One region of the Bradyrhizobium sp. SYSU BS000235 genome, then DNA from elsewhere that is predicted to be linked to it. Evidence: predicted binding sites of a transcription regulator. Region 1 holds the regulator's gene; each other region holds the start of a gene.
What was found. Region 1 encodes LexA, which represses DNA repair genes until DNA is damaged. Its sites were predicted from a motif close to TGTTCNNNNTGTGTTCNG; they were not measured.
Positions count from the first base shown of each region.

Region 2: a site for LexA is predicted at 2,371-2,388, ahead of ACP0KA_RS10780 (YifB family Mg chelatase-like AAA ATPase). Genes of this name have one in related genera too.
Region 3: a site for LexA is predicted at 5,860-5,877, ahead of radA (DNA repair protein RadA). Genes of this name have one in related genera too.
Region 4: a site for LexA is predicted at 4,822-4,839, ahead of ACP0KA_RS08165 (DNA recombination protein RmuC). Genes of this name have one in related genera too.

Region 1 is NZ_JBMHJM010000001.1:5,087,576-5,094,986, forward strand. It holds gene ACP0KA_RS23960 (glutamine--tRNA ligase/YqeY domain fusion protein) at 1-449, shown strand, start outside; gene ACP0KA_RS23965 (ComEC/Rec2 family competence protein) at 546-2,819, shown strand; gene lexA (transcriptional repressor LexA) at 2,968-3,678, opposite strand; gene glp (gephyrin-like molybdotransferase Glp) at 3,865-5,073, opposite strand; gene moaC (cyclic pyranopterin monophosphate synthase MoaC) at 5,094-5,609, opposite strand; gene trpC (indole-3-glycerol phosphate synthase TrpC) at 5,612-6,433, opposite strand; gene trpD (anthranilate phosphoribosyltransferase) at 6,447-7,411, opposite strand, start outside.
Region 2 is NZ_JBMHJM010000001.1:2,309,884-2,317,294, forward strand. It holds gene ACP0KA_RS10765 (YraN family protein) at 1-176, shown strand, start outside; gene gshB (glutathione synthase) at 431-1,372, shown strand; gene ACP0KA_RS10775 (hypothetical protein) at 1,487-2,338, shown strand; gene ACP0KA_RS10780 (YifB family Mg chelatase-like AAA ATPase) at 2,439-3,977, shown strand; gene ACP0KA_RS10785 (hypothetical protein) at 4,222-4,509, opposite strand; gene ACP0KA_RS10790 (ATP-binding protein) at 4,795-7,053, shown strand; gene ACP0KA_RS10795 (GNAT family N-acetyltransferase) at 7,152-7,411, shown strand, end outside.
Region 3 is NZ_JBMHJM010000002.1:225,480-232,890, reverse strand. It holds gene der (ribosome biogenesis GTPase Der) at 1-424, shown strand, start outside; gene ACP0KA_RS26405 (SDR family NAD(P)-dependent oxidoreductase) at 443-1,183, opposite strand; gene ACP0KA_RS26400 (GNAT family N-acetyltransferase) at 1,289-1,822, shown strand; gene purF (amidophosphoribosyltransferase) at 1,856-3,358, opposite strand; gene ACP0KA_RS26390 (CvpA family protein) at 3,400-4,047, opposite strand; gene radA (DNA repair protein RadA) at 4,411-5,829, opposite strand; gene ACP0KA_RS26380 (hypothetical protein) at 6,076-7,182, shown strand; gene alr (alanine racemase) at 7,220-7,411, opposite strand, start outside.
Region 4 is NZ_JBMHJM010000001.1:1,752,210-1,759,620, reverse strand. It holds gene dapD (2,3,4,5-tetrahydropyridine-2,6-dicarboxylate N-succinyltransferase) at 1-255, shown strand, start outside; gene dapE (succinyl-diaminopimelate desuccinylase) at 255-1,409, shown strand; gene ACP0KA_RS08190 (5'-methylthioadenosine nucleosidase) at 1,420-1,989, shown strand; gene ACP0KA_RS08185 (RidA family protein) at 2,003-2,383, shown strand; gene truA (tRNA pseudouridine(38-40) synthase TruA) at 2,444-3,181, opposite strand; gene fmt (methionyl-tRNA formyltransferase) at 3,181-4,113, opposite strand; gene def (peptide deformylase) at 4,183-4,698, opposite strand; gene ACP0KA_RS08165 (DNA recombination protein RmuC) at 4,871-6,082, shown strand; gene ACP0KA_RS08160 (pyrimidine 5'-nucleotidase) at 6,119-6,817, opposite strand; gene ACP0KA_RS08155 (DUF1036 domain-containing protein) at 6,814-7,411, opposite strand, start outside.

The sequences.
Region 1 (7,411 bases):
GGCGCGAAGTGCGGCTGCGCTATGCGTACTTCATCACCTGCAAGGAGGTGATCAAGGACGCGAATGGCGAGGTCGTCGAGCTGCGCTGTACCTACGATCCTGCCACGCGGGGCGGCAACGCGCCGGACGGGCGCAAGGTGAAGGCGACGATCCACTGGGTCAGCGCGACAGAGGGCGTGCCCGCGGAGGTGCGGCTCTACAGTCTGCTGTTCTCAGCGCCGCAGCCGGACGCCGCGAATTTTGCCGAGCAGATCAATCCGGAGTCGCTGGAAGTTCTCACCGGATCCGTGGTCGAACCGGCGCTCGCAGGCGACAATGACCCTGCCGCGATGCAGTTCGAACGGCAGGGCTATTTCTGCCGTGACCGCGACTCCACGCCGGGCAAGCTCGTGTTCAACCGCACAGTGGGCTTGCGCGATACCTGGGCCAAGGTTGCTTCTGAAGGATAAACGGATTCCGCATCCGTTCACGGTTCGCTTCGCCACATCCTCGGGTAGCATTCTTCTCCAGGACTACTCTTCGGGTAGGGTGGCGTGGTGTCCAGGTTGGCTCAGGATGAGCGGCACGCGCAGGGCCGGGTAACCACCTGGCCCACGCACAATCCAGTATTGCCCGTCTCGGCTGGTCCTTCCGGCCTCAGTCTTTGGAGCCATGTCGGATCGGCGCTCAGCACCTGGGTTCGCGCTGAGACTGGGCCGGGCCGCGTGTTGCCCTGGGTGCCGATCGCATTCGGCGCAGGGATCGCGGCCTATTTCGCCGCAGAGCGCGAGCCGGTGCCGTCGGTTACCGCAGCTGTGGCGATCGCGCTCTGCGGAGCGGCTTATCTCGCGCGCAAGCATCGTGCCTTTGCAGTGATGGTTCTCGCCGCAGCGGTCGCTGCCGGCTTTGCCACCGCCACGCTTCGGACAGCGCGCGTCGCGCACGAGGTGCTCGCGGCTCCCGCATTCTCCGTGGCCATCAAGGGATTTGTCGAAACCCGCGAGGAGCGCGAACGCACGGATCGGTTCATCCTGCGCGTGGAAGCGATAGAGGCGCCGCGCAATCCAACCAGGCTTGAGCGTGTGCGATTGTCCGTCAAGAAAGGCACGGCGCCTGCGGTCGGCAGCTTCGTCGAACTGAAGGCGCGGCTGTTGCCGCCATTGTCGCCGTTGCGGCCAGGCGCTTACGATTTCGGACGCGACATGTATTTTCAGGGGATCGGCGCGTCGGGCTTTGTGATGGGCGCGATCAAGACGGTCGAGCCGCCGCGCGCGGGCGGGGCGTATCTGCGCTACGCGACCGCGATGCAGAACATGCGTGACGCGATCGATGGCCGGATACGGACCGTGCTGAGCGGTGACTCGCGTGCCATCGCGACAGCGCTGCTGACGGGGCGGCGTGATGCGATCTCTGGGCCGGTGAATGACGCGATGTTTATTTCCGGCCTCGGGCACGTGCTGTCGATTTCCGGCTATCACATGGCCGTTGTCGCCGGCGTCGTGTTCTTCGCCGTGCGTGCGCTGCTTGCGCTGTTTCCGTCACTGACCGTCACATTTCCAATCAAGAAATGGTCTGCGGCTGCGGCACTCGCCGCCGCGGCCTTTTATCTGCTCTTGTCGGGGGCTGAAGTTGCCACACGACGATCGTTTTTCATGACCGCGGTGGTGTTGATCGCCATCATGGTCGATCGCCGCGCGGTGACGTTCCGGACCCTTGCCGTCGCCGCGATGATTGTGCTGGTGGCGTCGCCGGAAGCGCTTGTCCATCCTAGTTTTCAGATGTCGTTTGCCGCCACACTCGGGCTTGTTGCGCTGGTGCAGGTCGGCATGCCCAACCTGTTTGCTTCGCCGGACAATTCACGCGTCGCGCGGGCTGCCTTGTGGGGCGGGCGCGAACTAATCGTGCTGATGCTAGCGTCGCTGATCGCGGGGCTTGCGACGATGCCTTACGCGGCATTCCATTTTCATCGCATCACACCCTACGGCGTGCTCGCCAATCTCGCGGCGATGCCGGTGGTCTCGGCACTGGTGATGCCAGCCGGATTGCTCGGATTGATCGCCATGCCATTTGGATTTGATGGCATGTTCTGGCGGATGATGGACTTCGGCATCGGCTGGATGATCACGGTATCGCAGTGGGTGGCAGCGCTTCCGGGCGCCATCGGCCATATGGCGGCATTTGGGACCGGCCCGTTACTGGCCATGAGCGCCGGCATCATCGCCATGGGATTGCTGCGCTCGCCGTTGCGCTGGACGGGGGCGGGACTTGTGGTGATCGCCGCTGTATGCGCCGTGGCGGCACCGCAGCCGGATATCCTTGTCTCGAGTGACGGCCACAGTGTGGGCGTTCGCGGCAAAGACGGGCAGCTTCGCTTGATGCAAACCCGCAAGGACGCCTTTCTCGTGCGGGAATGGCTGACCGCGGATGCCGATGCACGGACCGCAGGTGAAGCTTCGACAGCGGATGGCGTGTCGTGTGACGACGCCGGTTGCGTTGTTCAGGCCGGCGATGGCGCCTTTGTTGCGCTGAGTAGATCACCAGGAGCTTTTGCAGACGACTGTGGGCGCGCCGCCGTCATCGTGACCACACGGCAGCCGCCATCGGACTGCAAGGCATTGGTGCTCGAGCGGAACGTCCTGCAACGGCAAGGAACGCTTGCGCTCTACAAAACGCAAAACGGCTACAGCATCACCGCATCCAAACCGCGCGGCACGGATCGCCCGTGGTCGCCTGCTGTGCCCGAGGCGGAGCTGGATGCTCAACCCTCAAGGGCAACCTCAGGTCGACCTGCGCCCGTCGATGCCACGCCGGCAGAGACCGATCTGCAGCCGGATGACTGACCCCGGCTCACAGTATTTCCGTTAAAGCCGCCTTCGGCGAACGCGCGCCGCGGCAGTCTTCCGGTCGGCTGCGCCAGGGTGTCACGCGATCGTCGGGAAGACCGCTCATGGCGGTCATTCCGGGCGCGCGTGGACCCGGAAACCCAGCTTAGTACTTCCGGTACAGCCCGATCAGCTTGCCCTGGATGCGGACGCGGTTCGGCGGCAGGATGCGGACCTCGTAGGCGGCGTTCGCCGGCTCCAGTGCGATCGAGGCGCCGCGACGCCGGAACCGCTTGAGCGTGGCTTCTTCCTCATCAATGAGCGCCACGACGATGTCGCCGGTGTCTGCGCTTTCGTTGCGCTGGATGAGCACGGTGTCACCGTCGAGAATGCCTGCTTCCACCATGGAGTCGCCGCGGACTTCCAGAGCATAGTGCTCGCCGGAGCCAAGCATGTCCGGCGGGACGCTGATGGTGTGGCTGCGGGTCTGCAGAGCTTCAATCGGCGTACCGGCTGCGATCCGGCCCATGACGGGCACGGCCACCGGGAAGCTGGTGTCGTCCTCAGTGGTCGACGGTGTGCTGGTGCGGATCTTCCCGAGGTTGCCCTCGATGACGCTGGGGGTGAAGCCGCGACGCGCGTTGCCGCCGCCGTTGGCGCCCAGCTCAGGCAGCTTGATGACTTCGATGGCGCGGGCGCGGTTGGCGAGGCGCCGGATGAAGCCGCGCTCTTCCAGCGCCGTAATCAGGCGGTGGATGCCGGACTTGGAACGCAGATCCAGCGCATCCTTCATTTCGTCGAAGGAGGGAGGAACCCCGGCCTCTTTCAGCCGCTCATTGATGAACCGCAAAAGCTCATACTGTTTGCGCGTCAGCATCTAAATGCTCCCCAAATATCCCGGTGATCGGAGTGGCTCGTTGTTCTTTATTTCAAGCGAGTCACTCGAAACAAATCATGAACGAACACTATATGTTCCATATGTGTTCTGCAATCGTTAATTTTAGGTCAACAGACTAAAGAACCCATCCGGCACGGAGCCAGAATCTGTCGGGCGCTTTGCAGATCAGCCGGGAAGCCTGAGCACGGTGCAGGGCGATCCCTTCGCTGCAGGAGCAGCAAACGGAGGCCTGATGATCAGTGCATTGGCCGACGACAGATTGGCGACGAGCGAGCTGTCCTGATGGCCGACTGCGACCGCGGTGGACATACCGGAGCTGTCTGTCGTGAGTCGGGCGCGAAGGTAGTCTTGCCGTTTGTCGTTGGCAGCCAGCTCGTGACCCAGCGTCGCCGTCTCGAAGTGATGATCGACCATCGCGCGGCCGGAGAGGGCACGGATGAGCGGCACCAGGAATAGATACGCGCAGATGTAGGACGAGACCGGATTGCCCGGCAGTCCTAACACGCGCATCGCGCCGAGCCGGCCGTGCATCATCGGTTTGCCAGGGCGCAAGGCGATTTGCCAGAAGGCCATGTCGGTGCCCTCGAGCTCAAGGGCGCGCTTGACGACGTCGTGATCGCCAACGGACGCACCACCTGTGGTGATCAGGACATCGACACCCTGATCCCGCGCACGGCTGATGCCTGCCGTGGTCGATTCGAGTGTGTCGTGCGCGACGCCCAGATCAATCGCCTCGGCACCTTCGCTGCGAACGAGCGCACGCAAAGCGAAGCCGTTCGAGTAGACGATCTGTCCCGGAGCAAGGGTTTCACCCGGCATCACCAGTTCGTCGCCGGTGGCCAGGATCGCCACTTTTGGACGGCGCCGCACCGGAAGCTTTGGATGATTCATACTGGCAGCCAGCGACAGATCGCGATCCGTAAGCCGTGCACCGCCTTTCAGCAGCATGTCGCCTTCGCGGAAATCGATGCCGGCCTTGCGGATATTCTTGCCCAGTTCGATCGCTTCGTTGATCGTGACGAGGTCGCCATCGCGGGCGGTGTCTTCCTGGATGACGACGGCATCGGCGCCATCCGGTACAACGCCACCCGTGAAGATGCGCGCGGCTTCGCCTGCGGCGAGCGCTCCTTCGAGCGGCCGCCCGGCGGCGACCTCGCCAATGACCTTGAGACGAGCGCCGAGCACGGCGTCGGCGGCGCGCACGGCGTAGCCGTCCATCGCCGACATCGCGGCCGGTGGCTGTGTCCGCAGGGACGGCAGGTCGCGCGCCAGCGTGCGGTGGTGAGCCTCTTCAAGTGGCACGAGTTCTTCTGGAAGTGCGTCGGCGCCCTTGAGAACGGCTGCATACGCATCGGCGACCGGCATCAGTGCCATTATGAAATCCTCACGTCCGGCTAGTGCGGTGACACCAGGTAATGGCCGGACTTTCCGCCCTTTTTCTCCACGAGGTGGATGCCTTCGATTCGGATCCCTCGCTCGACCGCTTTGACCATATCGTAGATCGTCAGGCATGCGACGGAAACGGCGGTCAGTGCTTCCATTTCGACACCGGTCGGGCCTTTGACCTTCACTGTGGCGCGAACGTGACAGCCCGGCAATTTGGCGTCGGGCTCGATATCGAGCACGACTTTGGACAGCGCGAGCGGATGGCACAGCGGAATGAGTTCGGAGGTGCGTTTCGCAGCCATGATGCCGGCGACGCGGGCGGTGCCGAGCACATCGCCCTTGGCCGCGTTGCCCTTGACGATCAGGTCAAGGGTTTTGCGAGTCATGATGACGCGGCCTTCGGCGACGGCAACGCGCTCGGTGTCCGGCTTCGCCGAAACATCGACCATGCGCGCTTCGCCTTTGGCGTCGATATGGGTGAGGCCAGAGCTCTTCTTAGACGCTTTGTTTGACGCCTTGGCCACGTTCAGCGGGTCCCGGTTGCGCGTTGGGCGGTGTCGCGCGCGAGCAATGTCTGCGTCGCCGCGGTGACATCGGTCTGACGCATCAGGCTTTCACCGACGAGGAACGTCGACATGCCGACCTTCGCGAGCCGTGACAGATCTTCCGGTGTGAAGATGCCGCTTTCGCCGACCATGATCCGCTCTTTCGGGATCATCGGAGCGAGTTGCTCGCTGGTGGCAAGCGTGGTCTCGAAGGTCCGGAGATTCCGGTTGTTGACGCCGAGCAGCGGCGACCGGAGCTTCAGCGCGCGGTCGAGTTCTTCCCTGTTGTGAACCTCGAGCAGCACATCCATGCCGTGAGCGAACGCTGCATCCTCGATATCCTTCGCGGCCGCATCGTCAAGAGCCGCCAGGATGATGAGAATGCAATCCGCGCCATAGGCGCGGGCTTCCGCCACCTGATAGGTGTCGTACATGAAGTCCTTGCGCAGCACAGGCAAGGACACAGCGGCACGTGCGGCCACCATGAAATCGAGATGCCCCTGAAACGATGGCGTATCGGTCAACACGGACAAGCACGTTGCACCACCGGCTTCGTACGCCTTGGCCAGCACCGGAGGATCGAAGTCGGGACGGATCAAGCCCTTCGATGGAGACGCTTTCTTGATCTCGGCGATCAGCGCGTACTCGCCCTGTGTGTGCTTCTTGCGGATGGCATTGACGAAACCGCGTGGCGGAGGCGCCGCCTTCGCACGGGCTTCGACCTCTGCGAGTGGATGCGCGCGTTTTGCAGCTGCGATTTCCTCGCGTTTGTAGGCTTCGATCTTTGTCAGGATATCGGACAAGGGGAGTTGCTCCTCAAGCATTCGAGACAGCGATGAGGCGCTTCAGCTTGTCAGCCGCCGCGCCGCTGTCGAGAGACTTTGCACCAATTGCAACGCCTTCCTTGAGGTCCTTCGCCTTTCCGGCAACCACAAGGGCGGCGGCGGCATTGATTAGAGCGACATTGCGGTAAGCGCTGGGCTTGCCTTCGAGAACACCGAGAAGTGACTTCGCGTTGGCGTCCGCATCGCCGCCTTTGAGCTCCGCGCTGGTGGCGCGCGGCAGGCCTGCATCTTCGGGCGAAACTTCGAACGAGCGGATGTTGCCGTTCTCAAGCGCCGCAACGAAGGTGGGACCGGTGAGGGTGATCTCGTCGAGTCCGTCCGAGCCGTGGACGACCCACACGGATTCCGCGCCGAGGTTCTTCAGCACTTGCGCCAGCGGTTGTACCCAGTGCTTTGAAAACACGCCGACCATCTGCCGCTTGACGCCGGCAGGATTGGAGAGTGGTCCGAGCAGATTGAAAATCGTGCGCGTGGCCAGCTCGGTACGGGTCGGGTTGACGTTCTTCATCGCTGGGTGGTGCGTCAGAGCGAACATGAAGCCGATGCCGGCTTCTCGGATGCAGCGCCCGACTTCATCAGGCGTGATGTCGATCTTGACGCCGAGAGACATCAACACATCCGCCGCACCGGATTTGGACGACAGGGCGCGATTGCCGTGCTTGGCGACGGGCACGCCGGTGCCGGCGAGGACGAACGATGCACAGGTCGAAACATTGACGGATCCGGAGCCATCGCCTCCGGTCCCGACGATGTCGACCGCATCGCCAGGGGCCTTTACCGGAAGCATCTTGGCCCGCATGGCCGAAACCGCGCCGGTGATTTCGTCGACCGTCTCACCGCGGACACGCAAGGCCATCAGCAGGCCGCCCATCTGGGAGGGCGTCGCCTCGCCGGACATCATGCAGTCAAAAGCTATCGCCGCTTCGTCACGAGACA
Region 2 (7,411 bases), 2.8 Mb from region 1:
CAGCCTATTCGGTCACGCCCCACCAACAGCAACGCATTGTCGCCGCGGCCCAAGCGTGGCTGATGACACAACCGGATTATGCAAATTTCGACATGCGCTTCGATGTTGTGCTGATTGCGCCAAAACACTTGCCGCGCCATCTGATGGCAGCCTTCGATGCCAGTGTGGCGTTCTGAAGTCCGCATCATTCGTGCGGCAAGTCCGGAATGCGGACTTCAGAACCAAAGCCACACTAGAACAATAACTTGCTAGGGTCCTTCGATTCCAAAGTTCGCAGACGAACGAGCCGCGCAATGATGCGAACTTCGGAATCGGGACACTAGCGCCTGAGCGGCAGGGTTGCGTTCAAATCCTCTAGCGCTGACACCTGAAATCGCCCAGATTGCCGCCCCTGACTTCTACCTCTGACTTCCACAGCCGGATCAAAAGAATGAAATTGAAAGTCGCCGTCCAGATGGACCCGATTGCGCGGATCAACATTCGCGGTGATTCCACGTTTGCCTTGCTGCTCGAGGCGCAGAAGCGCGGCCACGCAATTTCGTACTACACGCCGGAACAACTTTCATTGAGCGGCCAGGACGTCGTTGCCACAGTCCAGCCGTTGACCGTGCGCGACCAGGACGGCGATCATTTCACGCTGGGCGAAGCACAGCGCGTCAACCTCGAGTCCTTCGATGTGGTTTTGCTGCGGCAGGATCCGCCGTTTGATCTTGCCTACATCACCACCACGCACTTCCTTGAGCGCATCCATCCGAAAACGCTGGTGGTGAACAATCCGGCCAGCGTGCGCAATGCGCCAGAAAAGATCTTCGTAATGCAGTTCGCGGATCTGATGCCGCCAACGCTGATCTCGCGCGATAAGAACGAAATCAACGCATTCCGCGCCGAGCATGGCGATGTCGTGATGAAGCCACTCTATGGCCACGGCGGCGCTGCGGTATTTCGCATCACGCCAAACGATATGAACTTCGGCTCGCTTTACGACATGTTCTCGGTGACATTCCGCGAACCCTGGGTCATTCAGCGTTTTCTTCCTGAAGTGAAAAACGGCGACAAACGCATCCTTCTGGTAGATGGAGAATTCGCAGGCGCGGTCAATCGTGTCCCTGCCGTTGATGATCTGCGCTCCAACATGGTGCGCGGCGGCGCTGCCAAAGCCACCGAGCTCTCACCGCGTGAGCAGGAGATTTGCGCGCGGCTTGGACCGGCGCTGCGTGAGCATGGACTGCTTTTCGTCGGCATTGACGTGATCGATGGTTACCTGACCGAGATCAATGTGACCTCTCCGACGGGCATCCGCGCGGTCGCTCGTCTCGGCGGTCCTGATGTCGCAGCACAGATCTGGGACGTCATTGCTGCCAAGCGTGCGTAATTCCCGCCTTTAGCAACGACGCTTAATCAATTGCTGACCACCTTGTGCCAATTTGTTTGACGGCCTGAATACTGCGCTCTGAACTGACCGCAGTATCATCGGAGCGGCACACTTATGGCGATCGAGGTTTTCAATGGCTCATCGATTCCGCGCGAGCTGACAACAGCTCCGATGGAATTCCTGTGGGCGAAGTGGAAAACCCTCAACGACACCAATAGCTTGACGTTGCAGCGCCTGACCGAGGAATGCAGCTACCAGCTGCGCGCGAATTCCACGCATCTGCTGAGCGTGGGTGATGACTTTGCCTACATCTATGTGGGAGAGGCGCTTCAGGCGGCCTACAGCGAAAGCGTTCCGGGCACACTGCTCTCGGACAATCCCAGTCCACTCAAACGCGAGTTTGCTGAAGTTTACCGGCAGGTCGCCAAACGGCTGACCCCCGCCTTTATTCGCTTCACCGGGACCCGGTCCGAGAACGGCGAACTCTGGCAACGGCTTGTCCTGCCGATTCCGCTCGCGGGCGGCGCCGTGATGCTGATGATGTATTCTGAGCTCATCAATCATCAGATGGAGGTCTACGAGCATCTCTTTCGCACAGCTTCCGATGCCATGGTCGTCGCCTGTCCGATCACGAACGACGCTGGTCACACCATCGACGGCTGGATCGTCATGATGAATGATCGCGCCCGGCATCTGCTGAGATTCGAAGGCAGCATCGGCAACCTGCGTCTCACCGAGCTTCCGCAATTCGCAGACATCGATCTCTGGGACCGGCTGCACGCGCCGAAATCGGCCGCGACCTCGGCCATCACAACGGCCGAGTTCGATCTCGATATCATGCGGTTTTCGCACGTGTTTGGGCTTCGCATTCGCCCGAAAACCGGACTCAAGACGGAAATGGTCAAAGACGACACCGTCACGCTGGTGCCGGGCGATGACGCCGCCGGCACACGGGTATCTTCCTAGCGCCGAGCCTCGCTCGCCGCCGCGCACCCATTTGTTCTCTGAATGTTCTTGGCATCGGGTTGAACCTTTGCTATGGTTTCGCGCAGCGCGCGAGGGGACCATGGTTCAGCACGTTTCCACGGTGGCGTTTGAAGGCATCGAAGCCCGCGCGGTGGACGTGCAGGTCCAGGTCGCGCCGGGACTCCCCGCCTTCTCGATCGTTGGTCTTCCCGATAAGGCGGTGTCTGAAGCCCGTGAACGGGTCCGTTCCGCCCTGATTGCATCCGGCCTCGCCCTTCCCGCGCGGCGCATCACCGTGAACCTCGCCCCTGCCGACTTGCCCAAGGAAGGCAGTCACTACGATCTCCCAATCGCACTGGGATTGATGGCCGCGATCGGTGCCGTTCCGCCGGACGCCCTGTCGAATTTTACCGTGCTTGGCGAACTCGGGCTGGATGGCTCGATCGCGCCGGTTGCGGGCGTGTTGCCCGCCGCCATCGGTGCCAATGCGCGAGACGAAGGGTTGATCTGTCCCGCAGCCTGCGGCCCAGAGGCGGCATGGGCCAGCCCCGATCTGCAAATTGTCGCCGCGTCGTCGCTGATCCAGCTCGCCAACCACTTCAAAGGCACGCAAGTTCTTTCACGTCCCCAACCGAAAGTCGCAGAGCCACAAACCAGTTTGCTCGACCTTCGCGACATCAAGGGGCAGGAAAGCGCCAAACGCGCGCTCGAAATCGCAGCAGCCGGAGGCCATCACCTCTTGATGGTCGGCTCGCCGGGATCGGGCAAATCCATGCTGGCGGCACGGCTGCCATCGATCCTGCCGCCGCTGTCGCCGTCTGAACTGCTGGAAGTCTCCATGATCGCCTCGGTGGCAGGCGAGCTTGAAGGTGGCGCGTTGACCGCGCACCGTCCGTTCCGGGCGCCGCATCATTCCGCGAGCATGGCCGCGCTCACCGGCGGCGGCATGCGCGCCAAGCCGGGCGAGATTTCCCTCGCGCATCAGGGCGTTCTCTTTCTCGACGAGTTGCCGGAGTTCGACGTGCGGGTGCTGGATTCGCTGCGGCAGCCACTGGAAAACGGCGAAGTCGCAGTCTCACGCGCCAATCATCGCGTGACCTATCCCGCGCGCTTCATGCTGGTGGCGGCGATGAATCCGTGCCGCTGCGGCAGTGCTTACGAGCCGGGTTATTCCTGCAAGCGCGGGAAGCTCGATCGCTGTAGTGCCGATTACCAAGGACGGATTTCTGGTCCGCTGATGGATCGTATTGATCTGCGCATCGAAGTGCCGGCCGTCACCGCAAGCGATCTCATCCTGCCGCCGCCGTCGGAGGGCTCCGCTGAAGTTGCAGCGCGCGTTGCTGCGGCCCGCGCTGTCCAATTGGACCGGTATGCCGGCTTGGGGTTGCCTCATATCCGCACCAACGCCGCGGCGCCTGCCGCTGTACTGGAGGACATCGCCAAGCCGGACGCTCAAGGCCAGAAGTTGTTGCGTGACGCCGCCGAGACCATGCGCCTTTCAGCACGCGGCTATCATCGCGTCCTGCGCGTCGCCCGCACGCTGGCGGATCTGGACGGCACGGAAACGATCGGACGGCTGCACCTTGCCGAGGCACTGTCCTATCGCGCGCTGGCGGAAGACATCCGGCGCGCCGCGTGATGCTCGTCGGTTCAACGATCGACGACCTGGAAACTGCGCGCCCATAGGCGTCGTTCAATCTCGCCGCAGCACCCTCCTTTCGCGCGTAGATGACATTTGACGCGCCGCGTTGCCAAAATCGGCCGCATGAGAACGCTCTGGTAACGATCTCTCTTTACACTTCAGGAACCATAAGCGCGGGTCGCCGGGCTTCGGTTTATTGTTCCTGTGAGTAGCGTCCATGTTGCGTGTCAAGATTCTGGCATCATCCCTGCCATTGATCCTCGTTGGCTTCGTTGCGGGCGGCGAACTGCTCCCGAGCAACCAGCCCTGCATTTCTGTCGGAAGCACCTCGCTCCAGATGGCGACGGCACCCTGGCAAAGTCAGCTTCATGTCAGCTTCACTGACGATCCCGCCGCAGCGACGGTCCGAGTTCAGCTCGTCGAACGCGCAGATATCGCCGATTTTGTCGTGGTTGATGACATGAGCACCCCGGACGCCGACAGCTGCGCAATCAATCGGGACACACGATTCATCAGCATCGGTGCCCATGCCTCAATGTCGGAGCCGATCATTTATCTGTCAAAAGACGACGGGGCGGATTACCGGATTTTCGTTCAATCGCGGACTTTTACGGCACGCGAGGCGGCAGCCCTCCTCGTCAGCGCCAGACATGCTGCGCCGGTCCAAAAGACAGCATCACTTTGAGGCAGGCCGCAACTTAACGGCTCGTCAACCACGTTGCCATCGGCGAGATCCGGCGCAAGCACTTCGCAACATCCCCCACGCACTCTTCCGGGACTTCATGCGCATGATTCAACTGCGGGACGGCAACCGATGCGAGGTTTGAGAATCAAAGCGCGGCTCCGCCGGTTTGCGCGCGTCCATCCGAGACTTCGCTTTGCCATCCGCGCGGTCATGCTCCTCATGGCGGCGTTTGGCGGCGCCTATGGATTTATCTCCGGCAGCCGGCAGGAAGTATCCGGATACGATCCTCAGGCATTCGCCGTGGGCGCAAGCTTTCTGTTCGCTCTCGCGTGCCTCGGCCTTGCAGTCCAGAGCATGCGGTTTCGCTGGATGCGAAAGAAAGTCCGCAAGATCGAGCTGCAATACGAAGCGCTTGTGGATCGCAATTGGGAGCTCAAGGAAGCCGAAGAACGCGCGCGCTTCCTGTTCGAATCCCAAAGCGACTTGATTGTTTTGCGCGATAGCACCGGCCGCATCACGTCGGTCAACGACGCCTATTCCGCGCTCGCACAGAAATCTCGCGAAGCGCTGATCGGAACATCGTTCACGCTGCCGGTTCTTGAACAGGGAGATGCCGCCGTCGAAGCGAACGGCGTCCAGGTTCATGATCAGAAAATCGACACCGCCTGGGGTCCCCGCTGGATCGCATGGCGCGAAGGCCTCGTCCGCAGCGATGCCAACCGCACAGCCGACCTGCAGTGCGTCGGCCGCGACGTCACGGATCGCGCGGAAACCGAACGCGCTCTGGCGGATGCCCGCGACCTTGCCAACTCCGCCAACCGCGCGAAGTCGCGTTTCCTGGCGATGGCCTCGCACGAAATCCGCACGCCGCTGAACGGCATCATCGGCATGAGCGGTCTGTTGCTCGATACGTCGCTCACGCCTGAGCAGACGACCTATGTCAAAGCCGTCAAGACCTCGGGCGATGCGCTGCTGGCACTGATCGAAGAATTGCTGGACTTCTCGAAAATCGAAGCCGGCAAGATCGACATCGAACATCGGCCCTTTGCTCTCGCCACCTTGGTCGAAGATATCACCGAATTGCTCGCCCCTCGCGCACAGGCACGGAATCTCGAAATCGCCGCCTATGTCGACGAACGATTGCCATCGAAAGTTATCGGCGATGCCGCCCGCCTGCGGCAGGTGCTGCTCAATCTTGCCGGCAATGCCATCAAGTTCACGACCACCGGCGGCGTGGCGCTGATCGTCGAGCCTGGCATCTGGCCCGGTGAAGTGAGCTTCCTGGTGCGCGACACCGGTATCGGCATCGCGCCGGACGCGCAGGAGCGAATCTTCCAGGAGTTCGAGCAGGTCTCGCCGCGAAACTACAGCGGGACAGGTCTCGGATTGAGTATCAGTGAACGCCTCGTCAAGCGGATGGGCGGCCGCATCACGCTTGAAAGCACTGAGGGCGCCGGTGCGACATTCGAATTTTCGATCCCGCTTAGCGCCGATCCTGAGAGCGAGGTGACGCCGACCTTCATAGCTCCCGACCTGACCGACAAGGCGATCATGCTGGTGGCAACGCAAACCATCGAGGCGTCACTGATCGCCCGGCGGCTGGAGCGTTGGGGTGCACAGACATGCATCGTCTCCGACCCTTTCATTGCCCAGGTTTTGCTGCCCGAACGTGCGTGGCATGCGGTGCTGGTCGATCACATGATCGGCGAGGCCGACATGCGGGCGTTTGGCGAGGCTGCACCTTCGCACGCGTCCTATCGTATCGCGATGTTTACGCCTGCCGGCCGGCACGAGATCGCTCCATCAACCATGGCAGCCTTCACCGGCTATCTGGTCAAGCCGTTAAGAACCGCTTCGCTCGCAGCCCGTCTCGCTGCGCCGTCGGCGACGCTCGTACCGGACATCTCGGGCCAGGATGCCGAATGCATTGATGCGCCGACGACCGCCGCAACGTCGCATTCAGAGGCGCTTTCAGTTCTCGTCGCTGAAGACAACGAAATCAACGCACTCCTGATTCGCTCGCTGCTCAAGCGTCTCGGCCATCAATGCACTGTGACGACCGATGGCGAGGAAGCGCTGGAATCCTGGCTTGCGGCAGACTCCGCCGGCACGCCCTACGACGTGGTGCTGATGGACGTGCAGATGCCGAAGCTCGACGGCATCGAGGCAACAAAGCGAATTCGCGCGCGTGAGGCGGGCCGTGGTTCGAGAACGATCATTCTCGCATTGACCGCCAATACCCTGGTGGACGACCGTTACGCGTGCTTCGAAGCCGGCATGGACGGCTTCCTCATCAAGCCGCTCGACCGCGATAAACTCGCCGACGCACTCGCAACGGTCCGCGCGAATGCGATGTCTGGACATAGGCCTTCCGTGACAGTCGTATAACGATAGACGTCATAAATCCGTATCACGTCCGTGTTTATTCATGCCCCATAGACTGCGCTTTCGCGAATCGAATAAGGCGCGCGGTCATGAGGAAGCCCATGCACGGCAACGGACCGGCTGGAACGAAGCCCGGCATCACGAAAACTCCTGAGCGCCCTGCGATTCGAAAGCCGCTAGCCGCAATTCGGCAGCACGCGCTGGTGCAGATGTTCAAACCCGAGAAGGCAAAGTTCGCAGCTAGTGCCGCCGCGACATGGCTCATGCCCGGCCTTCGTGGCGAAGGCATCATCAGTCCATTCCAGACGTTTACACCGGCATCCGCGCCACTTGGCCGGATCGGCCCGCTCGAGGTGCGGCT
Region 3 (7,411 bases), on a different contig from region 1:
AAAGTTACGCGAGGATGTGGATCACTGGCTGCCGCAAGTCAAAGGCGCACCGGTCGTCGCCGTCTCAGGTCTGATGGGTGAGGGCATCGATCGACTGATGAAGGCGATTGAAGATGCTTATTCTGTATGGAACAGGCGTGCATCCACCAGTCAGCTCAATCGCTGGTTCGAGCAGGCGGTCCATAACAATCCGCCGCCTGCGGTGTCGGGCCGTCGTTTGAAGCTCAACTACATCACACAGACCAAGGCGCGTCCGCCGAGTTTCGTGGTGTTCTGCTCTCGCGCCGACGCGGTGCCGGAATCCTATCTGCGCTATCTGAGCAACAGCCTGCGCAGCACCTTTGAACTGCCCGGCACGCCGATCCGGATTACGCTGCGCGAGAAGGCAAATCCGTTTGCGCATAAAGCCAAACGGAAGTCCTAGAAATCCGGATGATCGATCTTAAGCTGGCAGCCGGAACGTCATGATTGTCTTGGTCCGGTAATCGTAGAGTTTGCCGGATTCCATCCATGATGGGGCGCACATCGGAACGATAAACTCCGCGACCTGCTCAGGCGTATCGAGCGTCATCGGATCTTCGCCCGGCATGACTGTCGCGCGCATGCGGGTGCGGATCGGCCCCGGGCTGAACAGATTGACACGGATGGGTGTTGTCGCCGTCTCGTGAGCCCAGACGCGAACGAGCGCATCCAGCGCGGCTTTGGACGCTGCGTAGGGGCCCATATAAGCGTTGGCCTGGTGGGCAATTCCCGAGGTGAGAAACACCGCACGCCCCGCATCCGACTGCCGCAGAAGCGGCTCCATACAGCGGATCAATTGAAAGTTTGCTGTGACGTTCACAGCCATCACATTGTCCCAGAACTTGGGATCGGTGTGGCCGAGGGGCGAGGATGTTCCCGCGAGGCCGGCATTGCCGACGAGGATGTCGAGCTTGCCGTGACGTTCGTTCAGTGCCGCTCCAAGCCGGGCGATGCCGTCGAGGTCCGTCATATCGAGCGGGACGAGGGTTGCTGTTCCACCATCCTTTCGGATGTCATCGTCGAGCTCCTCAAGCCCTCCCTGGGTCCGGGCGACCGCAATGATGTGGGCGCCTGCGCGCGCGAGGGCGCGAGCCGTAGCGTAGCCGATGCCGCGCGATGCGCCGGTCACAAGAGCGATGCGGGAGGAAAGATCGGCAGCCATCAAAGAAATCCTCATCACGCGGCCGACCTCGGCCGCTCGTGGACCGTCTTTTAAAGCGGTGGTCGTGCGGCACAAGACCGGAATGGCAGAATGGAGCCGCCATTCATGGTAGATGAGGTCATGGACCTGAACCTGCATTCCGCCGAGGGGCGGTGGCGGCCTATGGCTGAAGTGGACCTCCCGGCTGCCAGTGCCCTCGCGGCCTCCATTCATCCCGCGTTTCCGGAGGACGATGCGGTGTTCGTCGAACGGCTCGCGCTGTATCCGGCCGGCTGCGGAGTCTTCGACCGTGGCGGTCAAGCGGAGGCTTACGTCGTCAGCCATCCATGGCGGCGTTTTGAGGCGCCGCCGCTCAATTCGCTATTGGGAGCTTTGCCGGCCAGCCCGTCCACGTTTTACATCCACGATCTCGCGCTTTCGCCCGCGGTTCGAAACACCGGCGCAGCTGCCCAGATTGTCGCGTGGCTCGCGGAGTATGCGCTGGCGGAAGGGATCCGCCATATGTCGCTGATCGCGGTCAACGGGTCAGCGGGCTTTTGGCAACGGCAGGGATTCACCGCGACGCAGGATCGAACGTTAGCGCGAACGCTCGATAGCTATGAAGGTGGCGCGCAATACATGGTGCGCGACCTCTTTTAAGCTCACTGCAGCGAGCTTACGAAATGCGAGTTCTCAGCTGGCTTCCGCGAGGAGCGACAGCTGGTGCTGGTTTTGCTCGACCTGGCTCTGATCGGTGAGGGGCGTCGGATAATCGCCGGTGAAGCAGTGATCCGAGAACTTCGGATTGGCAGGATCGCGGCCCGGTTCACCCATGGCGCGGTACATGCCGTCGATCGACAGGAACGCCAGCGAGTCCGCGCCGATGATATCGCGCATTTCCTCGATGCTATGGCTCGCGGCCAGAAGGCCGCCACGATCCGGAAGATCGATGCCGTAATAATCGGGATGGATGATCTGGGGCGAGGCGAGACGGAAGTGCACCTCGCGTGCACCCGCATCGCGCATCATGCGGACGATCTTCTTCGAGGTGGTGCCGCGGACCAGTGAATCGTCGATCAGGATGATGCGCTTGCCTTCGATCGCTGCACGGTTCGGGGCGTGTTTCATCCGAACGCCGAGTTCGCGAACGCTCTGGCTGGGCTGAATGAAGGTGCGGCCGACATAGTGGTTGCGGATGATGCCGAGTTCGAACGGGACGCCCGAAGCCTGACTGTAGCCGACGGCAGCCGGCACGCCGGAGTCCGGTACCGGTACCACGACGTCGATATCCGCGTGGCTCTCCTGGGCAAGCTGTGCGCCGAACGCTTTACGGACTTCATAGACCGAACGCCCGCCGACGATGGAATCCGGACGGGCGAAGTAAATGTATTCGAAGATACAGGGGCGCGGAGGCACCGGTGGGAACGGCTTGTGAATTTCCTGGCCCTTCTCGTCGAACACGATGATCTCGCCGGGTTCGACATCACGGACGTATTTCGCCCCGATGATGTCGAGCGCACAGGTCTCGGAGGTCAGGATCGGGCAGCCATCAAGCTCACCGAGTACGAGCGGACGAATACCGCGCGGGTCACGCGCGCCGATCAGCTTCTTGTTGGTGAGCGATACCAGCGCATAGGCACCCTCGATCGTGCGCAGCGCTTCGATATAGCGCTCGATGAACCGGCTGCGCTTGGATTGCGCAACGAGATGCAGGATCACCTCGGTATCGGTGGTCGACTGCATGATGCCGCCATAGCGCACCAGTTCACGGCGCAGCGTCAGGCCATTGGTGAGATTGCCGTTGTGCGCGACGGCGAAGCCGCCGGCGTTCAGTTCAGCGAATAAGGGTTGCACATTGCGGAGAATGGTTCCGCCTGTGGTGGAATAGCGGACGTGCCCGACGGCACTGGAGCCGGGCAGACGATTGATGACTTCGGCGCGGGAGAAGGCATCACCGACGAGGCCAAGCCGGCGCTCGGAGTGAAAGCGCTGACCGTCGAAAGAGACGATGCCGGCAGCTTCCTGGCCGCGATGTTGGAGGGCATGAAGACCGAGCGCTGTAATCGCTGCCGCTTCGGGGTGGCCGTAGATCCCGAACACGCCGCATTCTTCGCGTAGCGTGTCGCCGTCTCCATGCAGGTCCAGATCGCGGTCGTAGTTGTCGGGCGTATCGGAATTGCTGGATTGGCCGTTCATATGGTCCACCGCACCTTGAATGTGTGGCTGCCGGACAGGGATCAACGCCCTGCCGCCTTGCCGTCGATCAACTGTTTGAGCCCGTCGCGGGCCGATTTCGCATACCCACCGTCGTTACCTGCCGCCGCCGTCGAACGCTGATCAGGAGCAGCATCCGTCTGCTGGTCCTCATCGCCTTTTTTCTTGAACCTCTTCAAGATGGTGTTCTCGGGGTCATCCGGCAAGAGCGACATCAGCCAATCGCCGGTTCCTTGCAGCATCACGCGCGACTTGGCGTTACGCACCCATTCAGGCTGTTGTTTGTCGGGCACCAGCCAGACAAAGAACAGGAAGGCCACGACCATGATCAACAGTCCCCGAGCGAGGCCAAAAAGGAAGCCTAACGTGCGGTCGAGCGCGCCGATCCGCGAGTCGAGGATCATGTCTGATATGCGCACGGTGATGATCGAAACGACGATCAATGTGAGGATGAACACACCGGCGACCACGGCGACGGTCGCGATCGTATCGTTGTTGAAGTAGGCTTTGGCGCTCGGAAGCAGCTTTTGATAGGCGTAAAGCGTGGTCAGGGCAGCGGTGCCCCATGCGGCGATCGACAGGATTTCGCGCATGAAACCCCGGATCATGGCCAAGAGTCCCGACAGCAGCATCACGGCAAGAACGATAATGTCGAGAAGCGTTATCGGCATCGGTCAGTCAGGTCCCGGTGATCAGGTCGAGGTGGCGAATCAGCTCATCGTCACGTCGATTAGGTGAAGGCCATATGCCATGTCCCGCAAGGTCACGGAACCCGCAAAAACCACACATCACAGTCAAAACCACGTCGTTCCCGGGGATCGTCCGTTGAGCTTAATGGACAGTTTCTTTGGTGACGCGTTTTGATGGATTGGGGCGGGGAACGCAGCCAAGTGATGGTTGTATAACCGCGGATCTTACGGACGTCATCCGCGCTTTGTCAGTCTTCGCCGCCGAATCCGGGCATCAGGTTCGATTTCTTCGCGGCTGTGGCTTTCTGGCGCGATGGGAACCGGCCTTGGACGATAGCCCGCGACCTAGTCGTTGTCATTGCTTTCAGAGCGAGGCTGTCCCTTCCGCCCACGGGCCGCGATGTCCGCCACCAGCGAGGTGAGTGAACCGACGCTGTTGATCGACAAGCCTGCATCGCCACCCGGTTCGCCGCGTGTGGTTTCGGGGAGGACAGCCCGGCCGAAGCCGAGCTTGGCGGCTTCCTTGAGACGTGCGGAGGTTTGGGCGACAGGGCGAACCGAACCGGAGAGGGATATTTCTCCGAAATAGACCGCATCCACCGGCAACTGCGCGTTGACCAGCGACGACACCAGAGCCGCTGCCGCGGCCATATCGGCCGCCGGCTCCTGAATGCGCAGACCGCCGGCGACGTTGAGGTAGACGTCGTGGCCCGAGAGCTTGACCCCGCAATGGGCCTCCAGCACGGCCAGCACCATCGAGAGCCGGCTGGAATCCCATCCCACCACCGCGCGCCGCGGCGTGCCGAGCGAGGTCGGGGCGACGAGCGCCTGCAATTCGACAAGCACCGGCCGTGTCCCTTCCATGCCGGCGAACACCGCGGTACCGGGACTGCCGAGATCGCGCTCCGACAAGAACAGCTCCGAAGGATTCATCACTTCGCGCAAGCCGAGCCCGGTCATCTCGAACACACCGATTTCGTCGGTCGGACCGAAGCGGTTCTTGATCGAGCGCAGGATACGAAACTGCTGCGAGCCTTCGCCTTCGAACGACAGCACCGCGTCGACCATGTGCTCGACCACCCGTGGACCGGCGATCTGTCCATCCTTGGTGACGTGACCAACCAGGATCAGGGCCGTGCCGGATTTCTTGGCAAACCGGATCAGCGCCTGCGCGGATGCCCGCACCTGCGTCACGGTGCCCGGCGCGGACTCGACAGTGTCGGTCCACATGGTCTGGATCGAGTCGATCACCACCAGGCGCGGCGGCGTGCCTTCCGACAGCGTTGCAATGATATCCTCGACCGAGGTTTCCGCGGCGAGCTGAACGGCGGCGTCTGCCAGTCCCAGTCGCGCCGCGCGGAGCCTCACCTGCGCGACGGCTTCTTCACCTGAAATATAGACAGCGCGATGTCCCGCCCGCGCGAGCAGGCTGGTGGCCTGGGTCAGCAGTGTCGACTTACCGATGCCGGGATCGCCGCCGACCAGCAGCACCGAGCCGCGCACAAAGCCGCCGCCGGTGACGCGATCAAGTTCGCCCATGCCGGACGGTAGCCGCGGCGCGTCGGGGCTGGAGCCGGTCAACGTCTCCAGCTTGAAAAGCCGGCCCTTGCGCTTGGGGCGTAGGTTCGCCGGCATGGTGGTCACGCCGGAGACGTCTTCCTCCGCGAGCGTATTCCACTCGCCGCAGGATTCGCACTTGCCTTGCCACTTGTTGTAGGCGGAGCCGCAATTCTGGCAGACGAAGGAGAGGGCGTTTTTCGCCATGAACTTGAGACTCAGTGCGGCTGGGATTTGCGTTCCTCTTTTGTTCACAATTGCTTTCTGAAAGTCAACCGAATTCGCACCGTCGTCGATAGCGGATGACCGACAGATGCGCCTATCCTGTGCCTTGCATAACGATAGGGAGTCTTCCGCGTCATTCTTCGCTTCCAACCACCTCAACAAATCAAACAACGACCGCGCATGACCGATCACTGCTGACGGCTCGACGCGGCACTAGGGAGTAACGTTATGAGATGGATCGTTGCGCTCGCAGGTCTTGTTGTCGCCACCGCGGTTCACGCGGCCGACGCGCCGAAATTCCAGGTCGACCCACAATGGCCGAAGCCGTTACCGAACAACTGGATCATGGGGCAGGCGGCAGGTGTCGCTGTGGATGCCGACGATCATATCTGGGTGGTACAGCGTCCGCGCACGCTGACCGACGATGAGAAAGCCGCAAGCCTGACACCGCCACGGAGCAAATGCTGCGTTCCGGCCCCGCCGGTCATGGAATTCGATCAGGGAGGAAATCTGATCAAGGCCTGGGGCGGCAAGGGGGAGGGCTTCGATTGGCCCGCCAACGAACACGGCATCTATATCGACAGCAAGGGCTTCGTCTGGCTTGCCGGAAATGGCGAAACCGACGGGATGATCCTCAAATTCACCCGTGACGGCAAATTCGTAATGCAGATCGGCAAGTCCGGCCCGCAGACGGACAGCAAGGACACGACGCGTCTCGGCCGGCCCGCCAACATGACCGTCGATACGGCCGCCCACGAACTTTATGTGGCCGACGGTTACTACAATCACCGCGTCATCGTCTTCGACAGCGAGACCGGTGCGTTCAAGCGCATGTGGGGCGCGTACGGCAAACCGCCGACCGACGAGAAGTTGCCTGCGTACACGCCTGCCGCCGCGCCATCACAGCAGTTTGGCAATCCGGTGCATTGCGTGCGCATCGCGCAGGACGGTCTCGTTTATGTCTGCGACCGGCAGAACGACCGCATTCAGGTGTTCAAGAAGGACGGGACTTTCGTGAAGGAAATGTTCGTCGAGAAGAACACCTTGGCGAATGGCTCGGTGTGGGATCTGGAAATCTGGCCGGACGCCAACGAGACGTTTCTGCTCAACGCCGACGGCGCCAACAATGAAGTTCGAACACTGGTGCGCGATACCGGTGAGATCGTCGGCCGTTTCGGCCGGAACGGCCGCATGGCGGGCGACTTCCACTGGATCCACAATCTTGCACTGGACTCCAAGGGCAACGTCTACACAACGGAAGTGGATAATGGGAAGCGGGCTCAGAAATTCCTGCTGACCGGCAACATGGTCCTGAAGAAACGAACCGCGCAATAATGCGGTCTAGCCAAATCCACGCCACGAGGCAGGGCGGTTAATCCGCCTCGCCGACATACACGCGCGTGAAGCGCCTGCCGAGGTTCGTCAGCACCTCGTAGCCGATGGTGCCGGCATGATGCGCGAGATGGTCGACAGTGATGCCGTCGCCAATCAGCGTGGCCATGTGACCACGCCGGACGGCATGAGGCGGAACGTCGGTAATATCGATCGCGAGCAGGTCCATGGA
Region 4 (7,411 bases), 3.3 Mb from region 1:
GTCGTCGTGCGCAAGGGCGCGGTGCTGTCCATGGGCGTGTTTCTCGGCGCGTCGACCAAGATCGTCGATCGCGAAACCGGCGAGACCTTCATCGGCGAAGTTCCGGAATACTCCGTCGTTGTGCCAGGCTCGATGCCGGGCAAGCCGCTCAAGGATGGCTCACCGGGCCCGTCGCTGAGCTGTGCCGTGATCGTCAAGCGGGTTGACGAGCGGACCCGCGCCAAGACCAGCATTAACGAGTTGCTGCGCGACTGATGTCCGACGCTCTCACCATCGCCCGCGACCTGTTGCGTTGTCCTTCGGTGACGCCGGCGGACGCGGGCGCGCTTGGTGTTCTTGAGGCTTTGCTGAAGGGCGCCGGTTTTGACGTTCAGCGCATCACCTTCAGCGAGCCGGGCACGGCTGATATCGACAATCTTTATGCGCGCATCGGCACCGAGGCGCCGCACATCACCTTCGCAGGACACACCGACGTCGTGCCTGCAGGCGATGAAGCGGCGTGGACGCACGGTGCGTTTTCCGGCGACGTGAAGGACGGTTACCTCTACGGTCGCGGGGCCGTGGATATGAAGGGCGGGATTGCCTGCTGCGTCGCCGCAGTCCTCGACTATCTTGCTGCCCATGGCGGCAAGCCCAAGGGCTCGATCTCGTTCCTGATCACGGGCGACGAGGAAGATATCGCCGTCAACGGCACCATCAAACTGTTGAGATGGGCGGCGGACCGTGGCGAGACATTCGATCACTGTCTGCTCGGCGAGCCGAGCAACGTCAATGAGATCGGCGACAGCATCAAGGTGGGCCGGCGCGGATCGCAGTCTGGTACGGTGATTGTGGACGGCACGCAGGGCCATGTCGCCTATCCCCATCGTGCGTCTAATCCCGTTCCCGATATCGCCACGTTGATTGCGGCGCTGAGCGGCGATCCGCTCGATCAGGGCACCGATCATTTCCAGCCGTCGAATCTGGAATTTACGTCGGTCGACGTCGGCAATCCGGCATGGAATGTGATCCCGGCGCAGGCCAAGGCGCGTTTCAACATCCGCTACAATGATTGCCACACGCGGGCATCATTGCAGGCGTTGATCGAGCAGCGCGTGATGCAAGCCTCCGGCAATCGCATCAAGGCACACGTGGTCTGGGAGCCGTCGAACTCCGATGCGTTCCTGACGCAGCCGGGAAAATTCACCGATCTCGTGGTGGCATCGATTGAAGAGGTGACGGGCCGCAAGCCGGATCTCAACACTGGCGGTGGCACCTCGGACGCGCGCTTCATCACGAATTATTGTCCTGTGCTGGAGTTCGGTCTGGTGGGCCAGACCATGCATCAGGTGGATGAGCGCACGCCTGTCGCCGACCTCGAGAAGCTCACGACCATCTACCGCAGTATTCTGGAACGTTACTTCGCATGAGCCTTCGCCCATGAGCGACAAGATCCTCGTTCTGACCGCCATCAGCGATGAACTCGACAAGGCGCGTGCGCCGGCCGGCGTGGAAGTGATCTACACCGGCGTCGGCAAGATCAACACCACGAGTGCGACCACCCTGGCGCTACAAGCCCAGCAGCCGACCCTTGTGATCAACTACGGTACGGCAGGCAAGATCACCAAGTCGTTGCGCGGTCTTGTCGAAGTCTCGGCGGTGGTCCAGCGCGATATGATGGCGATGCCTCTGGCGCCGCGTGGCCGGACGCCGTTCTCGCCGGATCTCGATCGTCTGTCGTCGGGATATGGCAGCGTGGTCTGCGGCACCGGCGACAGCTTCGTCACCTCCGTGGACCCGTGGCTGACGGAGAACAATATCGACATCGTCGATATGGAGTTGTTCGCTATCGCGCATGTTTGCCAACGTCACAGTGTGCCATGGCGAGCGTTCAAGTTCATCACCGACGATGCCGATGACAATGCGGCCGATCACTGGACCGAGAACATCGCTGACGGTGAAGAGCTGTTCTGGGATATCCTGAGGCGACAGATCATCGATCGATCTTGATCGGGGGGCGGTGATGGAACGACGCAGCGTCAATGCCGCAAACGCGCCGCAACCGTTCGGTTACGCGCAGGTTTGCGAAGTGAGCGACGTCAAACGCTGGGCTTTCGTCAGCGGCCAGATCCCGCAATCCGCCGATGGCGCCGTGCCTGACACCTTTGAGGCACAGTGCCGCCAAGTCTGGGTCAATGTGGAAACCCAGCTCAAAGCGGTCGACATGGGTCTGCGCAACATTGTCAAGGTGACGACGTTTCTGTCCGACCGCAAATACAATCTCGAAAATCGCGCTGTGCGGAAGGATGTTCTCGGCAGCCACGCGCCGGCATTGACGGTGATCGTTGCGGAAATTTTCGACAGCAAGTGGCTGCTTGAGATCGAGGTGGTCGCAGCTGCGTAGCGTTTTCAAGCGAAGTGGATACCGGTTCGCGTAAAGAAAACGCGTCAAACCAAAAAAAGCTTAATAGTCCACGCGCACGAGATAAAGGCCGTCCGGTGGCGCGACCGGACCGCACGCCGCACGGTTGCACGCCTCCAGCGCGGCGCGCATGTCATCAGCATCCCAGCGACCGTGGCCGACCCACACCAGTGATCCGACCATGGAACGGACCTGGCTGTGCAGGAACGAGCGCGCTGACGTCGTGACGATGACATTCTCGCCGTCGCGCGTCACATCGAGTGCATCCAGCGTTTTATCCGGAGACTTCGCCTGACATTCGGTGTCGCGAAAGGTGGTGAAGTCGTGTTTCCCGACCAGAACCTGCGCGGCTTCGTGCATGGCCTCGACGTCGAGGGTCTTCGGAACGCGCCAGACGTGTCCGGCGCCAAGCGCGAGGTTCGCGCGGCGATTGGCGATGCGATAGACGTAGTGCCGCTTGATGGCGGAAAACCGCGCGTCAAAGGTCTCTGGAATGATCTCGGCCGAAAGCACCGCAATGGGATGGGGCCGCAGGTGCGCGTTCAGTGCGTCACGGACGCGGTCCGCGCGATATTCCCGTGTCAGATCGATATGTGCCACCTGGCCGAGCGCGTGGACGCCGGCATCGGTACGGCCCGCGCCGCTGACACGCACCATCTCGCCGGTCATCGCCGTGACAGCGGCTTCCAGCGCGCCCTGCACGGTCGGGGCATTGTCCTGATACTGCCAGCCGCAGAACGGCGAACCGTCATATTCGATGATGAGTTTATAGCGCGGCATCAGCTCACACGCAGTGGCGGCTTGAGCGGCGTGCCGCGCAGGAAGTCCGCTGCTTTCATCGGCTGCTTGCCGGCGCGCTGCACGTCGAGCAGGCGGATGGCGTCTTCGCCGCAGGCGATGGTGAACTGATCGTCGAGCAGTTCGCCCGGCGCGCCTGAACCTTTGGCAAGCTGACAGCGCAGCACTTTCACACGCACGGCCTCACCTTCCAGCGGGAACTCGAACCATGCACCTGGAAACGGCGAGAGGCCATGAATGTGCCGCAGCACGTCGTTGGCCGGTTGGGTCCAGTCGATCCGCGCCTCGAGCTTGTCGATCTTGGCGGCGTAGGTGACGCCTTGTTCGCTCTGTTTGGTGAACTGCAGCCCACCGCGGGCCAGCGCCCCGATTGCACGCACCATCAGGTCGGCACCCAGCGGCGCGAGCGCGTCATGCAGATCCTGCGCGGTCATGGTGTCGGTAATGGCGAGGCGCTCGGCCATGGCGACATCACCGGTGTCGAGCCCGACATCCATCTTCATCACCATGACACCGCTTTCCGCGTCACCAGCCATAATGGCCCGATTGATCGGCGCGGCGCCGCGCCAGCGCGGCAGCAGCGATGCATGCAGGTTGAAACAACCCAGCGGCACGGCGTCGAGAATGTTCTGCGGCAGGATCATGCCGTAGGCGACCACGACCGCGGCATCAGCATTATGAGCGCGAAATTCCGCTTCCGCTTCAGGTGTCTTCAATGTCTTCGGCGTTAGCACGGGAATACCGAGCCGCCGTGCCTCGATCTCGACGGGCGTCGCCTGCAGCTTCATGCCGCGGCCGGCCGGTTTCGGCGCGCGGGTGTACACGGCTGCGATCTCGTGGCCGTGGTCCGCCAACGCCAGCAATGTCGGCACCGCGAAGTCCGGCGTGCCCATGAAGATCAGACGAAGCGGCATGCGATCGGCCAATAAGTTGAGATCGAGGTCTTTTTGGAAAACCGGTGTCCGCTTGTCCGGATCACCGTCTTATTTAGCCGCGAGCTTGGCGGCCTTGGTGAATTTTTTCATCACACGGTCGCGCTTGAGCTTGGACAAATAGTCCACGAACAGCACGCCGTTGAGGTGGTCGATCTCGTGCTGGATGCAGGTAGCGTAGAGCTCCTCGGCATCCTCTTCATGAATCTTGCCATCAAGATCCATGAACCGCACCCGTACCTTGGCCGGCCGCTCCACCTCTTCGTAATATTCGGGGATGGAGAGACAGCCTTCCTCGTAGACGGACAAGTCTTCCGACGAGGACAGGATTTCGGGATTAATGAAAACGCGCGGTTCCTTTTCCCCCTCCTTCTTGGAGAGGTCCATGGTGATGAGCCGCAGCGGAACAGCCACCTGGATCGCGGCCAGGCCGATGCCCGGCGCGTCATACATGGTTTCGAGCATGTCGTCGGCGAGCGCACGGATGTCCGGCGTGATCGCTTTGACGGGTTCGGAGACGAGCCGAAGGCGCTTGTCCGGCAAGCTGATGATTTCACGAATAGCCATGATGCGCGATGTAATGGGAGCGCTTGCCGGGGTCAAATCCCTTGTTGCGCAACGCGTTTCGGTAGGGCGTGGCCCCGTTAACCGGCGGTTAACCATAAAAATAAGGGATCTGTTAACCATAAATGTTCTCTATTCGTTCGCGGATGGGGGCGAATCGCGCTACAAGGTCGGCATGAACGACATTCTTTTCATGCTCGGCGATATGCCGGTCCGTGGCGGGACGGCCCTCATCGTTTTCGGTGTGTTCGCGCTCCTGCTGCTTGTGGTGATTGCCGTGGTGATCGCGCGCTCCGGCCGGAAGGGTGCCGAGGTGGCGATGGCGCAGGCCATTCGCGCCAACGAACTGGAAGAACGCCTCAGCCAGATGGTGCGGCTGCAGAGCGAAGCCGCGGGCCGGGTCGATGCCATGGGGCAGGCGCTGGCTGGCCGGCAGGCTGAGATGGCGCGCGCGGTCAGCGAGCGGCTCGACTCCGTGACCCACAAGGTCGGCCAGTCGATGGAGCAGACCACGCGCAACACCATGGACTCGCTCCGCGTGCTGCACGAGCGTCTCGGCATCATCGACAATGCGCACAAGAATCTCACCGACCTCACGACCCAGGTGACGACGTTGCGTGACGTGCTTGCCAACAAGCAGGCGCGCGGCGCATTCGGACAGGCACGGATGGAAGCCATCGTGCAGGACGGCATGCCGAAGGGCAGCTACGAATTCCAGCATACGCTGTCGACGGGGAAGCGCCCGGACTGTGTGGTGTATCTGCCGGATCAGCGGCCGCTTTGTATCGATGCGAAATTCCCGCTGGAGGCCGTGACGGCGCTCCGCGATGCCCGGAGCGATGAGGAGCGAAAATACGCGACGCAACGGCTGCGTCAGGATGTGATGAAGCACGTCAGCGATATTGCCGACAAATATCTCATTCCCGGCGAAACCCAGGACACGGCCTTGATGTTCGTGCCGTCGGAATCGGTGTATGCGGAAATCCACGACGGCTTTGACGACATCATCCAGAAGGCCTATCGCGCCCGCGTGGTGCTGGTGTCGCCGTCACTGCTGATGCTGGCGATCCAGGTGATGCAGCAGATTCTGAAAGACGCGCGCATGCGCGATGCCGCCGATCAGATCCGGACCGAAGTGGTCAACATGATGGGCGATGTCGAGCGTCTGCGTGACCGTGTCAGCAAGCTCGGCGGCCACTTCGATCAGGTCAACGAAGACGTCCGGCAGGTGCTGATCTCGGTCAACAAGATCGGCAAACGTGCGGCCAGGATCGAAGAACTCGACTTCGACAAGGCCACCGATCAGGGCGATGCGCCGCAAGCTACTGCGGCCCCCAGCGATCTGTTTCAGGCCCGCACACCGCGCAAGCTCCAAGCCGGGGAATAAAAGAGCGAGGTTGCTGCTCGCTAGCGGTCCCGCGCCTCAGTGCTTCTCGAGTGTTCCCAGGAAGCCCGTCAGATTATCCGTGATGTGATCGACATAAGCGGCGTCACGGCCCTCCAGCTCCCAATCTTCGCGTACCACGTTCTTGGTGCCGTCAGGGACTACGAGAACGGTGGTCATGCCGAGATCGTGCGGCGTCACCAGATTGCGGGCGAGGTCTTCGAACATCGCGGCCTTCTGCGGATCGACGCCATGCAGCTTGAGGAAGCGCAGATAGGTTTGCCGCGCCGGCTTCGGCTCCAGTTCTGCCGCAACGATATCGAACACGTCTTCGAAATGCTTGTCGATGCCGAGCCGCTCCAGCACCTTGCCGGCGTGGGCGCGTGACCCGTTGGTAAGGATCAATTTGCGGCCCGGAAGTTTCTCGATGGCCGTGCCCATCTCGGGATTGGGTTCGAGCGGCGAGTGATCAATCTCGTGGACGTAGGCGAGAAAGTCATCGGCGCGCAGGCCGTGTTCAGTCATCATGCCGCGCATCGTGGTGCCATAGCGGCGGTAATAGTCCTTCTGGATCCTGAACGCCTCGTCCTTCGAGACCTTCAGATAAGACGCGACGAAATCGCGGATCCGGACATCGACCTGTTGCCAGAGATTGACGTGATGCGGGTACAGCGTGTTGTCGAGATCGAACACCCAGGTCTCCACATGGGCGAAGGACCGCTTGGCTTTTTGAATCATGGCATCCCAAATCGTAGCGTTGTGCCGGCGGTGGCGCTGATATTGACTTGCCCATAACCGCTGGTGCTCAGGCCGCGCGCGCCGCAATCGCTCTGCCCGGTGAACTCGAATTGTGTTTCGCGCGTACAGAGCGCGGTCGCTCCACCCCAGTTCAACGGACGGCCATTGAGCTTGATGGTGCGGCCGTCGGTGTCGACGGCTTCAGCAAAACTGTACACCTTGCGCGGCTGCCCCGTGATATCGGGATGCAGGCACTTGCCCGGCTCGATGCGATACCAGCCGCGGTTGGTGACCGCCTTTCCGTCATCGGTGCCGATCGATGCCATCACTCGATAAGTGGTGTCGTTGCACCAGGTCAGCCCGGTGGCCGACGGCGATTCTACCGCCGCGATCATGGTGTCGAAGAAGTTCGCTGCCTGTGGCGCATCCGCGGGAAGGCCTCGCGCTTTCAGAAATGCGGACAGGGCATTCTGCGTCTTGGGGCCGTCAACGCCGTCGATCGGGGCTGCGTCATAGCCTGCAATCACCAGCAATCGCTGGATCGCGGCCAGCCGCGCCTGCTCGTCATCGTATTCGGAGTCTTCGGCAAGATAA